2 regions of the Streptomyces sp. SCSIO ZS0520 genome follow, and region 2 is predicted to be linked to the other one. Evidence: riboswitches for the same ligand, from Rfam matches in the RefSeq annotation. Region 2 holds a riboswitch; the other holds the start of a gene.
The links. Region 2 has a riboswitch for glycine ahead of gcvP (aminomethyl-transferring glycine dehydrogenase). Riboswitches for the same ligand answer to the same signal wherever they lie in the genome.
Positions count from the first base shown of each region.

Region 1 (6,470 bases), 5.3 Mb from region 2:
CGACGGCGGCGGCGACATCCGGGTCGAGTTCGTGCAGAGGGGTGTTGAGAAGCGACATCACGGCTCCCTGTCGGACGGGCTCAGTTATCGGACGACCCGGAGAAGGCGGCGTACTCGTCGGCGGAGAGCAGGTCGCCCGGCTCCTCGCCGACGCGCACCTTGAACAGCCAGCCGCCCTCGAAGGGCTGGGTGTTGACGAGGCCCGGGTCGTTGACGACGTCCTCGTTGATCTCGGTCACCTCGCCCGTCACGGGGGAGTAGAGGTCGCTGACCGACTTGGTGGACTCCAGCTCACCACAGGTCTCACCGGCCGTGACGCTGTCGCCGACCTCCGGGAGCTGGGCGTAGACGACGTCGCCGAGCGCGTTCGCCGCGAACTCGGTGATACCGATCGTCGAGACGCCGTCCTCGGCCGCCGAGAGCCACTCGTGCTCCTTGCTGTAACGCAGCTGCTGGGGGTTGCTCATGACCTGAATTCTCCTGTACGCGGGGCGGTGCTGAGGAACGGATGGTCTTGCGATGCGAGACGGGGGCAGGGACGTACGTCACGTCCGCGCGCCCGGGCGGACCCGCCGTGGCCGAAAACGCGCGGCACGCGGGCCTGCTGCCAGGGAACTACTTCTGCCGCTTGTAGAAGGGGAGCGCCACGACCTCGTACGGTTCGTGGCTGCCCCGGATGTCCACGCCCACACCGGAGGTGCCCGGCTCGGCGTGCGCGGCGTCGACGTAGGCCATGGCGATCGGCTTGCCCAGCGTCGGGGAGGGTGCGCCGGAGGTGACCTCGCCGATCACCTTGCCGTCCGCGACCACGGGGTATCCGGCGCGCGGGACCCGGCGGCCCTCGGCGATCAGGCCGACCAGGCGGCGCGGCGGGTCCTGCTCGGCGCGATCGGCGGCGGCGAGCAGGGACTCGCGGCCGACGAAGGGCACCTCGCCGGACTTCTTCTCGAACTTCACGACCCGGCCGAGACCGGCGTCGAAGGGGGTGAGCGCGGTGCTCAGCTCGTGCCCGTACAGCGGCATGCCCGCCTCCAGGCGCAGGGTGTCCCGGCAGGAGAGGCCGCAGGGGATGAGGCCCTGGTCCGCGCCCGCCTCGGTCAGCGCCTGCCAGAGCTTCTCGGCGTGCTGCGGCTCGACGAACAGCTCGAAGCCGTCCTCGCCGGTGTAGCCGGTGCGGGCGATCAGGGCGGGGACCCCGGCGACGGTGCCCGGCAGGCCCGCGTAGTACTTGAGGCCGTCCAGGTCGGCGTCGGTCAGCGAGGCGAGGATGCCGGGGGACTCGGGGCCCTGCACGGCGAGCAGGGCGTAGGCCTCGCGGTCGTCGCGGACCTCGGCGTCGAAGCCGGCGGCGCGCTCGGTGAGGGCGTCCAGGACGGTCTGAGCGTTGGAGGCGTTGGCGACGACCATGTACTCGCGCGGGCCCTCGCCGGAGTCCAGGCGGTAGACGATCAGGTCGTCGAGGATGCCGCCGTCCTCCCGGCAGATCATCGTGTAGCGGGCGCGGCCGGCGCCGATGCTGGAGATGTTGCCGACCAGGGCGAAGTCGAGCAGCTCGACGGCCTGGGGTCCGGTGACCGTGATCTCGCCCATGTGCGAGAGGTCGAAGAGTCCGGCCCGGGTCCGTACGGCCTGGTGCTCGTCGCGCTCGCTGGCGTACCGCAGCGGCATGTCCCAGCCCGCGAAGTCGGTCATCGTCGCGCCGAGCGCGCGGTGCACGGCGTCGAGGGCGGTGCGGCGGATGGTGGTGCTCATGCAGGCTCCAAGTCCGGGGACAGGTCGGCGAGGTATGTCCTCCCCATCTGTCATCGGAACCTGAGAGGTTCGCCGGTAGCGGATCCCCGGGGGAATCCGGTCCGGCTTGCACCTTGGGTGGGGCGCGGCGCCCGAGGCTGCCGTGCCCGCTTTTCAGATGTGCCTCGCCCGCGCGGTATCTGGGCCTGAGAGATTCAAGGGAGGGACTTGCTCCTTCGGCGCCCCAGCTCAGCGGCTGAGGGCTCTCCCGCGCGGATTCAAGCGGCCTGTATGGAGTTGGCCGAGTCATCATTGCATGCCCCGCCCCCTGAGCGGCAGGTCCCCGGCTCCGCCCGATCCCTGTCCGAATCCCCTGGTCGTCCCATTACCTCCTCTTTACACTCCAGGGGAAGGAGTCCGTCTCGGGCTCAGGGAGGGCGGTCATGAGGGACAGGACCAGGGCATACGCGGCGGCACCCGCCATCCCGCTGCCCGCACGCGCCGGGGCACCGGCCGGGGAGCGGGACGGGCGGCGGGCGCGGGCCGGGGCCAGGCCCGAATCCGTGGTGCGCGATCTGCGCGGCCGGGCCGGGCGCACCCCCCGGGAGCTGGGCTTCGCCGAGGGGGACCTGGTCGTCGTCTCCGGGCTGCCCGGCAGCGGCAAGTCCACGCTGATGCGGCGGGTGGTGCCCGGGCCGCGGGCCGACTCCCAGGAGACCCGCGAGCACTGGGCGGCCCGGCTGCCCGGGGTGCCGTACGTCCTCTACCGGCCGCTGGCCCGCCTCGACCACTACCGGGGGCTGCGCCGCGCGCTGCGCACCGGCCGGGGCCTGGTGGTGCACGACTGCGGCACCCAGGCCTGGGTGCGGCGCTGGCTCGCCCGGGAGGCCGCCCGCCGGGGCCGCGGGCTGCACCTGCTGCTGCTCGACGTCGACCCCGAGCGGGCGCTCGCCGGTCAGCGCACCCGCGGGCGGCGGGTCTCCCGGTACGCCTTCGCCCGGCACCGCAGGGCGGCCGCCCGGCTGCTCTCCTCGGCCGCCGCGGGCGCCCTGCCGCACGGCTGCACCTCGGCCGTGCTCCTCGACCGCGAGGCGGCGGACCGGCTCACGGTGATCCGGCTGGGGTGAGCCCGGGCGGGCCGAACCCCCTTCGCCGGTACGGGAGTTGGGCACCCGGGCCGTCGGCCGCGGCAGCGGCGCCGCGGTGACGGGCGCCGGTGCACCGCACAGGGCGGTGGACAGGAACCCCCGCCCGCGGCGCAGGCGTTAAGGTGCGAACCGAGACAAGCGGCTTTGATCATCAGGACGGAACAGATGGAGATACCGGCGGGTCCCCAGCCCCACCCGCACAGCGGCTGGCCGGGCAACGAGCTGGAGGAGGTGCTCGCCGCCTCCCTCGGCGTGCCCACCGCGGGCGGCCGGATCGTCGAGGTGCTCGGCCGCAGCCACCTGTGGGTGCCGCTGCCCTCCGGCGGCGGCCCCGGCAGCACCAGCCTCGACCTGCCCGCCCTGGAGATCGAGGGCCAGGCCTACGTACCGGTCTTCAGCTCCGAGCAGCAGCTGCGCGCGGTGGCGGGGGCGCACATGTCGTTCACCATCGCCCCGGCGGTGGAGTTCGCGCGCGGGCTGCCGCCGCAGATGGGCATCGCGGTGAACCCGGACGGCACGGTCGGCGTCCCGCTGCCGCCCGCCGCGGTGGCCGAGCTGTGCCGGGCCGGGCGCACCGAGCTGGACGGCCCCGCGCACGGCGGCCGGGTGCAGCTCTTCCAGCCGGACTGGCAGGAGGACCCGGTGGACTTCCTGTCCGCCGCGGCCACCGAGTTCGCGGCCACCGGCCTGGTGCGCAGCGCGCGCCGCTGCCTGGCCCGGGTCGAGGACGGCGAGCCGGTGCTCTTCGTCGGGGTCGAGGTGGACGGGCACCCGGAGCCGGCCCGGGACGTGCCGATGGACGCCCTCGGCCGGGCGCTCGGCCTGCACCCGGTGCCCTGGCCGGTGAACCTGGTGCTGCTCGACATCGCCCAGGACCCGGTGGCGGACTGGATGCGGGAGTCGGTGCGGCCCTTCTACCAGCGGGACGCTTAGCGACCGGCCGCCCCGGGCGGTGGGCGGCCGAGACCTAAGCTGGTTACATGACCGGGGCAGGCGCGGCGGACAGACTCCGCGCCACCGGTTACTCAACGGGTCACGAAGGGGCGGGTCAGGAGTGAGTGCGTCGGGCACGGCTGCGGTCGGGCAGGTCGAGCACGTGCTGCGCCAGGTGACACCGGGGCGCTACGAGGCGTACGAATCGCTGCTGCGCGCCCTCGCCGACCCGGCGGGCCAGGTGTGGATGCTGCTCTGGCACGGCCAGGCCGGTTCCCCCGACGCGCAGTACGGCAGCATGACGGTCGAGGGCTCCGAGTACGCGCCCTGCGTCACCTCGGGGCAGGAACTCACCGCGAGCGGCTGGAACCGGGCGTACGAGATCGTCGGCGGCGCCGAGATCGCCCGCGCGCTCTTCCCCGACCGGCACGGGATCTGGCTCAACCCGCACGCCCCCGGCGGCGGGGTCGGCATCCCCTGGGCCGATCTGCGCCGGATCGCGGCCGGGCTCGACCGGCACCCGGCGGGACCGCTGCGGCTGAGCGAACCCGCCATCGACATCCCGCAGTTCTACGCCCTGCTCGGCCAGCACGCGCACCGCACCCCGGTGGTCCGCTCGCTGCGCCGGGCCTGGGTGCAGCCCGCGCTCGGCGCGCCCTATCTGGCCATCGGGCTCGACGTCTACGAGTCCTCGCCCACCGCGGTCGAGGCGGTGCGCGCGATGATGCGCCAGTGCATCGGCGCGGTGCCCGAGGGGCTGCCGGTCTCCACGGTCGCGCTCGCGGACCCGCACGACCCGGTGGCGATGTGGCTGCGCGCCCACGCCCGCCCCTTCTTCGACCGCGAGCCGCAGGGCCCGGGCCCCCTCCAGGCACCCCCGGCCACCGGCTACGGCTACCCGCCGCCGCACGCGGCGTTCTGACCGGGGGCGTCCGCGGCTCCCCGGGCGGAACCGGGCGGGCGGGCCGGAACACCTGGCCCGGGGTCCGGAGCGGCCGGCCGCGCGCGCCGGGGCGGATGGCCGGGAACGCGCGCCCCCTTCACCCCTTGTTCACCCTTTCTTCCGCTTGTCCGCCGCTTCTTCCCCACCGGTCACCTCTGGTCCGCATAACAGCGCTCTTCGGCGGCTTGGAAACCGCTTGCCCCCAACTGCACCGCGTCCGAGGGTCGTTCCGCTCTGTTCGGATAACGGAAATCCCCAGACAGCATCACGGTTAGGCATCCATTCACCGTGAAGCCTGGCACGTGATCCGGGGCACGCTGAAGACTCCCGCTCCAGGGGCTTTGCACCCTGAATGCGTACGACGGACTGATCACGCCGCCACCGCGGCAAGTGTGCGCCGGCCACCGCCGGTTGAGAGGGGTCCCTGCCACTATGACGGCGCCATTGCACGACACGACGGCGGAAATGGAACCGGCCGCGCCTGTCGACCCGGCAGCCGCCGCCGACGCGAAGAAGGTGGAGGGCAGATCCCTCAAACAGATCGCCTGGCGCCGCCTCAAACAGGACAGGGTCGCCCTCGCGGGCGGTCTCACCATCGTCTTCCTCGTCCTGGTCGCGATATTCGCCCCGGTGATCGTCAGCCTCCTCGGCCACCCGCCGACCGAGTTCCACCAGGACCAGCTGGAAGAGCTGACCAACCTGCCCAAGGGCGATCTCGGCGGCGTCAGCGGGGACTTCCTCTTCGGCGTGGAGCCCAACACCGGCCGCGACATCTTCAGCCGCGTGGTCTACGGGGCCCGTATCTCGCTCCTCGTCGCGGTGCTCGCGGCCGTGGTCGCCGTCGTGCTCGGCACCCTCTTCGGCATCATCGCCGGCTACTTCGGCGGCTGGGTGGACTCGGTCATCAGCCGCGCGATGGACCTGCTGCTCTCCTTCCCGCAGCTGCTCTTCATCATCTCGCTGGTCTCGGTGCTCCCCGACGACCTGCTCGGGCTGAGCGGTTCCGGGGTGCGCGTCGCCGTGCTCATCGGGGTCATCGGCTTCTTCGGCTGGCCCTACGTCGGCCGTATCGTGCGCGGCCAGACCCTCTCGCTGCGCGAGCGCGAGTACGTCGAGGCCGCGCGCAGCCTCGGCGGCGGCCGCCGCCACATCCTCTTCCGCGAGCTGCTGCCGAACCTCGTGGCCCCGATCACCGTCTACGCGACCCTGATGATCCCCACGAACATCCTCACCGAGGCCGCCCTGAGCTTCCTCGGCGCGGGCGTGCGGCCGCCCACCGCCTCCTGGGGCGGCATGATGCGCGACGCGCTCGGGATGTACGAGCACGACCCGATGTTCATGGTCTTCCCCGGCCTCGCGATCTTCGTGACGGTACTGGCCTTCAACCTCTTCGGCGACGGGCTGCGCGACGCCCTGGATCCCAAGGGCTCCCGCTGACCCGCCCAACCCCCCTGCCACAGCAGTCAGGTGGTCCCCCATGGTTCTCAGGCAGCCCGGCCTCAGACCGCGAATCTCGGAGGATGCGAGAAAGATGTCCCACGGTTTCTCCAAGCGAAGGCTGACCGCAGGTGCGGCCCTCGTCGCAGCCGCGCTCGTCGGCACCGCCGCCTGCAGTGGCTCCAGTGACGACGACGAGCCCTCGGGCGGCAAGTACAACGCCGGCATCGGCAAGGTCGCCAACCCCTCGAAGGCCAAGGGCGGCACGCTCCGCTTCA
Region 1 covers NZ_CP092644.1:1,970,865-1,977,334, reverse strand. Annotated here, with positions in the region: gene glyA (serine hydroxymethyltransferase) at 1-58, opposite strand, end outside; gene gcvH (glycine cleavage system protein GcvH) at 81-467, opposite strand; gene gcvT (glycine cleavage system aminomethyltransferase GcvT) at 616-1,752, opposite strand; glycine riboswitch at 1,916-2,012, opposite strand; gene MID12_RS07060 (TGBp1 family protein) at 2,175-2,858, shown strand; gene MID12_RS07055 (enhanced serine sensitivity protein SseB) at 3,045-3,812, shown strand; gene MID12_RS07050 (enhanced serine sensitivity protein SseB C-terminal domain-containing protein) at 3,934-4,734, shown strand; gene MID12_RS07045 (ABC transporter permease) at 5,188-6,192, shown strand; gene MID12_RS07040 (ABC transporter substrate-binding protein) at 6,287-6,470, shown strand, end outside.
Region 1: it holds a riboswitch for glycine, as region 2 does, so the genes downstream of both, gcvT (glycine cleavage system aminomethyltransferase GcvT) here and gcvP (aminomethyl-transferring glycine dehydrogenase) in region 2, are expected to answer to the same signal.

Region 2 (6,470 bases):
CGGTCCGTATCAGCTTCAGGGCAACAGGACCGAACGTGCTCCCAAGCTGCCCGCACCCGCCTCGGCGGGGAGCGGACCGGGCGCGGAGGAGATCGGCTACCGCGGCCCCACGGCCTGCGCGGCGGCGGGCATCACCTACCGGCAGCTCGACTACTGGGCGCGTACGGCGCTCGTCGAACCGACGGTCAGGCCCGCCTACGGCTCGGGCACCCAGCGGCTCTACAGCTTCCGCGACGTGGTCGTCCTGAAGATCGTCAAGCGGCTGCTCGACACCGGGGTGTCCCTGCAGAACATCCGCAGCACCATCCAGCACCTGCGCGAGCGCGGCTTCCGCGACCTGGAGCGCATGACGCTGATGAGCGACGGCGCCACCGTCTACGAGTGCACCTCGCCCGACGAGGTCCACGATCTGCTCCAGGGCGGCCAGGGGATCTTCGGCATCGCCGTGGGCGTGGTGTGGCGGGACGTGGAGAGCGCGCTGTCGCAGTTGCACGGGGAGCGCGTCGACACCGGGGAGACGCTGGTGCCGCACCACCCCGCCGACGAGCTGGCCCGGCGCCGCAACAAGGCCGTCTGAGACCGCCCGCCGGATGAGCTCTCCGGCACCGCGCGAGTCCTTCGCGGACGCCATTACCGGTTTCCCGGCCCCCGTTGTCAGTGGTGTGCGGGAGCATCGGTGACGTGAGGACCTCGCCCACCATCCTGCATCTCGACATGGACGCCTTCTACGCCTCGGCGGAGCAGGCCGCCAAGCCGAGCCTGCGCGGAAAGGCCGTGGTGGTCGGCGGTCTCGGTCCCCGCGGGGTGGTGGCGACGGCCTCCTACGAGGCCCGGGTCTTCGGGGTGCACTCGGCGATGCCGATGGGCCAGGCGCGGCGGCTCGCCCCGCACGCCGCCTATCTGGTGCCGCGCTTCGGGCTCTACCGCGCCGTCAGCGAGCAGGTCATGGCGCTGCTGCGGGCGCTCTCGCCGCTGGTGGAGCCGCTGAGCCTGGACGAGGCCTTCGTGGACCTGGAGGCCGAGGGTGCCGCCTGGGACGCGGACTCGGCGCGCGCGGTGGGCCGGGGGCTGCGGGCCGACATCCGGGCGACCACGGGGCTGACCGGTTCGGTGGGCCTGGCCGCCTCCAAGATGCTCGCCAAGATCGCCTCGGAGGAGGCCAAGCCCGACGGCCTGGTGCTCATAGAACCGGGCACCGAGCGCGAACTCCTCGCCCCGATGCCGGTGCGCACCCTGCCCGGCGTCGGCCCCGCGACCGGTGATCATCTGCGTCGGGCCGGGATCACCACGGTCGGGGAGATCGCCGAGGCCGGGATGGAGGAGCTGGTGCGGCTCCTCGGCAAGGCGCACGGCGAGGGGCTGTACGCGATGGCGCTGGCCCATGACGAGCGCCCGGTGGTGGCCGAGCGGGACGCGAAGTCGGTCTCGGTGGAGGACACGTACGACATCGACATCCACGACCGGGTGCGGGTGCGCGGGGAGGTGCACCGGCTGGCCGGGCGGTGCGTGCAGCGGCTGCGGGCGGCCGGGCGGTCCGGGCGCACGGTGGTGCTGAAGGTCCGCCGCTACGACTTCTCCACCCTCACCCGCTCGGAGACGCTGCGGGGGCCCACCGACGACCCCGCGGTGGTGCGCGAGTCCGCGGCGCGGCTGCTGGAGTCGGTGGACACCACGGGCGGCGTGCGGCTGCTCGGCGTCGGGGTCACCGGGCTCGCGGACTACACCCAGGAGGACCTGTTCGCGCAGGCCGCGAGCGAGCGGCCGGAGCCGGAACCGGAGGCGGAGCAGCCCCGGCCCGCGGCCCCGGCGGTGGAGCCCGCCCCGGCGGAGCGCTCCTGGCCCGCGGGGCACGATGTGCGCCACGCCGCCTTCGGCCACGGCTGGGTGCAGGGGAGCGGGATCGGCCGGGTGACCGTGCGCTTCGAGACGCCGTACTCCGGGCCGGGCCGGGTGCACACCTTCCGTACCGACGACCCGGACCTGGAGCGCGCCGAGCCGCTGCCCCTGGTGCCGGTGCCCGCGGCGGACACCGGGCCGGGGGAGTCCTCGGCGGAGGCGGCCGGGGAGCGGGAGACGGCCGAGGAACGGGGGACCGCCGGGGAGCGGGAGGCGGAGGTGGGCCAGGAGGGCGGCTGAGGAGCCGGGAAGGCGGCTCAGGCCTCCTCGGAACCGGCGAGGCGCCCGAAGTCCCGGTCCGGGGGCGGCGGTCCGCCAGGCGCCGTGTCGAGCCCGTAGTGCTGGTAGAGCTGGAGTTCCTGCTCGGGGGAGAGGTGCTTGCCGACGCCGAAGTCGGGGGCGTCCTTGACGAGTGCACGGTCGAAGGGGAGGTGCAGCGCCCCCTCGACCAGTTCGCCGGGCTCCAGCGGGACGAAGGCGTCGTGGCTGAAGAGGCCGGTGCGTATGGCGGCCCACTCCGGTTCGCCGGTGGCGTCGTCGAGGTAGACCTCGTCGACGGTCCCGATCTTGGCTCCGGTGCGGTCGAAGGCCTTGCGGCCTATGAGGTTGCGCGGGTCGATGTCGGTCTGCACGTGCCCCTCCAACTGATCGCAACAACTGGGCGCATTCGTCCGTCGACACCACGAAAGAGCACAATGGTGAATACGGCCACTTGAGCGAGGCCCCCGGGAGGGGCGCTGGTAGGCTGGCAGATGGCTGTCGACCCCGCGCGGGAGAGCCCCCAAGGCAGGAGCGGGGGCGCCGAAGGAGCAAATCCTCCCCGGAATCTCTCAGGCACCCGTACCGCACGGACGAGGTCACTCTGGAAAGCAGGGCGGAGGCGAGGGTCTCCGCGCTCACCGACGGTGAAAGCCGGGGCGTCCTCGGGCGGACCGGTGAAGCTCTCAGGTCGATGACAGAGGGGGAGGCCGATCGGGCGCCACCGCCGTGGTGCCCCCGAAGGTCGCACACGACCAGGAGGCCTCCGAGATGACCCGTATTCCGCTCTCCCAGCTCGAACAGGGCACGCCCTTCGCGCAGCGCCACATCGGCCCCGACGCCGAGGCCCGCGCCAAAATGCTCGCCCAGGTCGGATACGGCTCCCTCGACGAGCTGACGGCCGCCGCGGTACCCGACGTGATCAAGAGCGCCGAGGCCCTCGCGCTGCCGGGCGCGCGCACCGAGCCCGAGGTGATCGCCGAGCTGCGCGCCCTCGCCGACCGCAACCAGGTCCTCGGTTCCATGATCGGCCTCGGCTACTACGGCACCTTCACCCCGCCGGTCGTGCTGCGCAACGTCATGGAGAACCCCGCCTGGTACACGGCCTACACCCCGTACCAGCCGGAGATCTCCCAGGGTCGACTGGAGGCCCTGCTGAACTTCCAGACCATGGTCGCCGACCTGACGGGCCTGCCCACCTCCGGGGCCTCGCTGCTCGACGAGGGCACCGCCGCCGCCGAGGCCATGGCGCTGTCCCGGCGCGTCGGCAAGGTCAAGAACGGCGTCTACCTGGTCGACGCCGATGTGCTCCCGCAGACCGTCGCGGTGCTGCAGACCCGCGCCGAGCCGACCGGCGTCGAGGTGATCGTCACCGACCTGTCCGAGGGCATCCCGGCCGAGATCGCCGCGCGCGGGATCAGCGGTGTGCTGCTGCAGTACCCGGGCGCCTCCGGCGCGGTGCGCGACATCCAGGCCGTCGTCGCCGAGGCGCAGGAGGCCGGCGCCGTCGTCACCGTCTGCGCCGATCTGCTCGCCCTGACGCTGCTCAAGTCGCCCGGCGAGCTGGGCGCCGACATCGCGGTGGGCACCACCCAGCGCTTCGGCGTCCCGATGGGCTTCGGCGGCCCGCACGCCGGTTACCTGGCCGTCCGCGAGAAGTTCGCCCGCAGCCTGCCGGGCCGCCTGGTCGGCGTCTCCGTGGACGCCGACGGCAACAAGGCCTACCGGCTCGCCCTGCAGACCCGCGAGCAGCACATCCGCCGCGAGAAGGCCACCAGCAACATCTGTACGGCGCAGGTGCTGCTCGCCGTGATGGCCGGGATGTACGCGGTCTACCACGGCCCCGAGGGGCTGCGGACGATCGCCGCCCGCACCCACCGCTACGCCACCGTGCTCGCCGCGGGCCTCAGCGCGGGCGGCCTGGAGCTGGAGCACGCCGCCTACTTCGACACCCTGACCGTGCGGGTCCCGGGCCGGGCCGCGGCCGTGGCCGAGGCCGCCCGCCGCGGCGGGATCAACCTCCACCTCGTCGACGGCGACCGCGTCTCGCTGGCCTGCGACGAGACCACCAACCGGGCCCAACTCGCCGCCGTATGGAAGGCCTTCGGGGTCGAGGGCGACATCGAGGCGCTGGACGCCGAGGCGGCCGACACCCTGCCCGAGGGGCTGCTGCGCACCGACGACTACCTGAGCCACCCGGTCTTCCACGAGCACCGCTCGGAGACCGCGATGCTGCGCTACCTGCGCAGGCTCGCCGACCGCGACTACGCGCTGGACCGCGGCATGATCCCGCTCGGCTCCTGCACCATGAAGCTGAACGCGACCACCGAGATGGAGCCGGTCACCTGGCCCGAGTTCGGCGCGCTGCACCCCTTCGCCCCCGCCGACCAGGCCGAGGGCTATCTGACCCTCATCCGGGAGCTGGAGGAGCGCCTCGCCGAGGTCACCGGCTACGACAAGGTCTCCCTCCAGCCGAACGCCGGCTCCCAGGGCGAGCTGGCCGGACTCCTCGCGGTGCGCGCCTACCACCGGGCCAACGGCGACGAGCAGCGCACGGTCTGCCTGATCCCCTCCTCCGCGCACGGCACCAACGCCGCCAGCGCCGTGATGGCGGGCATGAAGGTCGTCGTCGTGAAGACCTCCGGGGACGGTGAGATCGACGTCGAGGACCTGCGGGCCAAGATCGAGCAGTACCGCGAGCAGCTCTCGGTGCTGATGATCACCTACCCCTCGACGCACGGCGTCTTCGAGGAGCACGTCGCCGACATCTGCGGGGCCGTGCACGAGGCGGGCGGCCAGGTCTACGTGGACGGCGCGAACCTCAACGCGCTCGTCGGCCTCGCCAAGCCCGGCCACTTCGGCGGCGACGTCTCGCACCTCAACCTGCACAAGACCTTCTGCATCCCGCACGGCGGCGGCGGCCCCGGCGTCGGCCCGGTCGGCGTCCGCACGCACCTCGCCCCGTACCTGCCGAACCACCCGCTGCAGCCCGCGGCCGGACCGCAGACCGGTGTCGGCCCGATCTCCGCCGCCCCCTGGGGCTCGGCGGGCATCCTGCCGATCTCCTGGGCGTACGTCCGCCTCATGGGCGGAGAGGGGCTCAAGCGCGCCACCCAGGTCGCCGTGCTGAGCGCCAACTACATCGCCAAGCGGCTCGAACCGCACTTCCCGGTGCTCTACACCGGCCCCGGCGGACTGGTCGCGCACGAGTGCATCATCGATCTGCGCCCGCTCACCAAGGCCACCGGGGTCTCCGTGGACGACGTCGCCAAGCGGCTCATCGACTACGGCTTCCACGCGCCGACCATGTCCTTCCCGGTCGCGGGCACCCTGATGATCGAGCCCACCGAGAGCGAGGACCTCGCCGAGCTGGACCGCTTCTGCGAGACCATGATCGCGATCCGGGCCGAGATCGAGAAGGTCGGCTCCGGCGCCTGGCCCGCCGACGACAACCCGCTGCGCAACGCCCCGCACACGGCGAGCGCCCTCGCGGGCGACTGGGAGCACGCCTACAGCCGCGAGGAGGCGCTCTTCCCGACCGGGGTCAGCGCCTCGGACAAGTACTGGCCGCCGGTCCGCCGCGTCGACCAGGCCTACGGCGACCGCAACCTGGTCTGCTCCTGCCCGCCGCTGGACGCCTACGAGGACTGAGCCCCCGGGGGCGGTGACGCACAGGCAACGGCCTCGGGCCGAACCGGATTCGCTCCGGTCCGGCCCGAGGCCTTCTGTGCCGTGGTGTCCGGGCCGCTTCAGGCGGCGGTGACCACCCGGCCCGCCGCGAGCGGGCGGTGCGGGGCGATGACCTTGCCGTCGGGCAGCAGCTCACCGGTGTCCTCGAACAGCAGCACGCCGTTGCACAGCAGACTCCAGCCCTGTTCGGGGTGGTGGGCCACCGGCAGCGCGGCCTCCCGGTCGGCGGAGTCTGCGGACGGGCAAGCTGGCTGGTGCTGGCACATGGCTGGGATCTCTCGGTGCGTCGTGGTGTCTGTCCTGCGGCTCGATTCCGTGCTCATGCCGCCCCCCGTGATGTGTGTAGGTCAGTCCCAGTGTTGCCCCGCGAGCGCGGATCCGCAGGTATTTCCCACCAGCACCCGTCACAGGTTGGTGACGCATCACCCAGGTGGGCGGTTGCGCCCAACAGGACCGTCCCTTCGGGGGGTTCGCCCTGGTCACTTCGGGCCATGCGCGGGCGTGCCCGGGTCAGGCGGTGGTGCGCAGCAGCGGGGCGTGGCCCAGTCGCAGGGTGAGCACCGGCAGCAGGTCGGCGACCTGGTACGGGCGGCCGGCGGCGATGCCCGGGGGCGCAGGGGCGAGCG
Region 2 covers NZ_CP092644.1:7,271,302-7,277,771, forward strand. Annotated here, with positions in the region: gene MID12_RS29665 (MerR family transcriptional regulator) at 1-577, shown strand, start outside; gene MID12_RS29670 (DNA polymerase IV) at 682-2,136, shown strand; gene MID12_RS29675 (PRC-barrel domain-containing protein) at 2,154-2,528, opposite strand; glycine riboswitch at 2,657-2,752, shown strand; gene gcvP (aminomethyl-transferring glycine dehydrogenase) at 2,926-5,805, shown strand; gene MID12_RS29685 (DUF5999 family protein) at 5,904-6,110, opposite strand; gene MID12_RS29690 (hypothetical protein) at 6,355-6,470, opposite strand, start outside.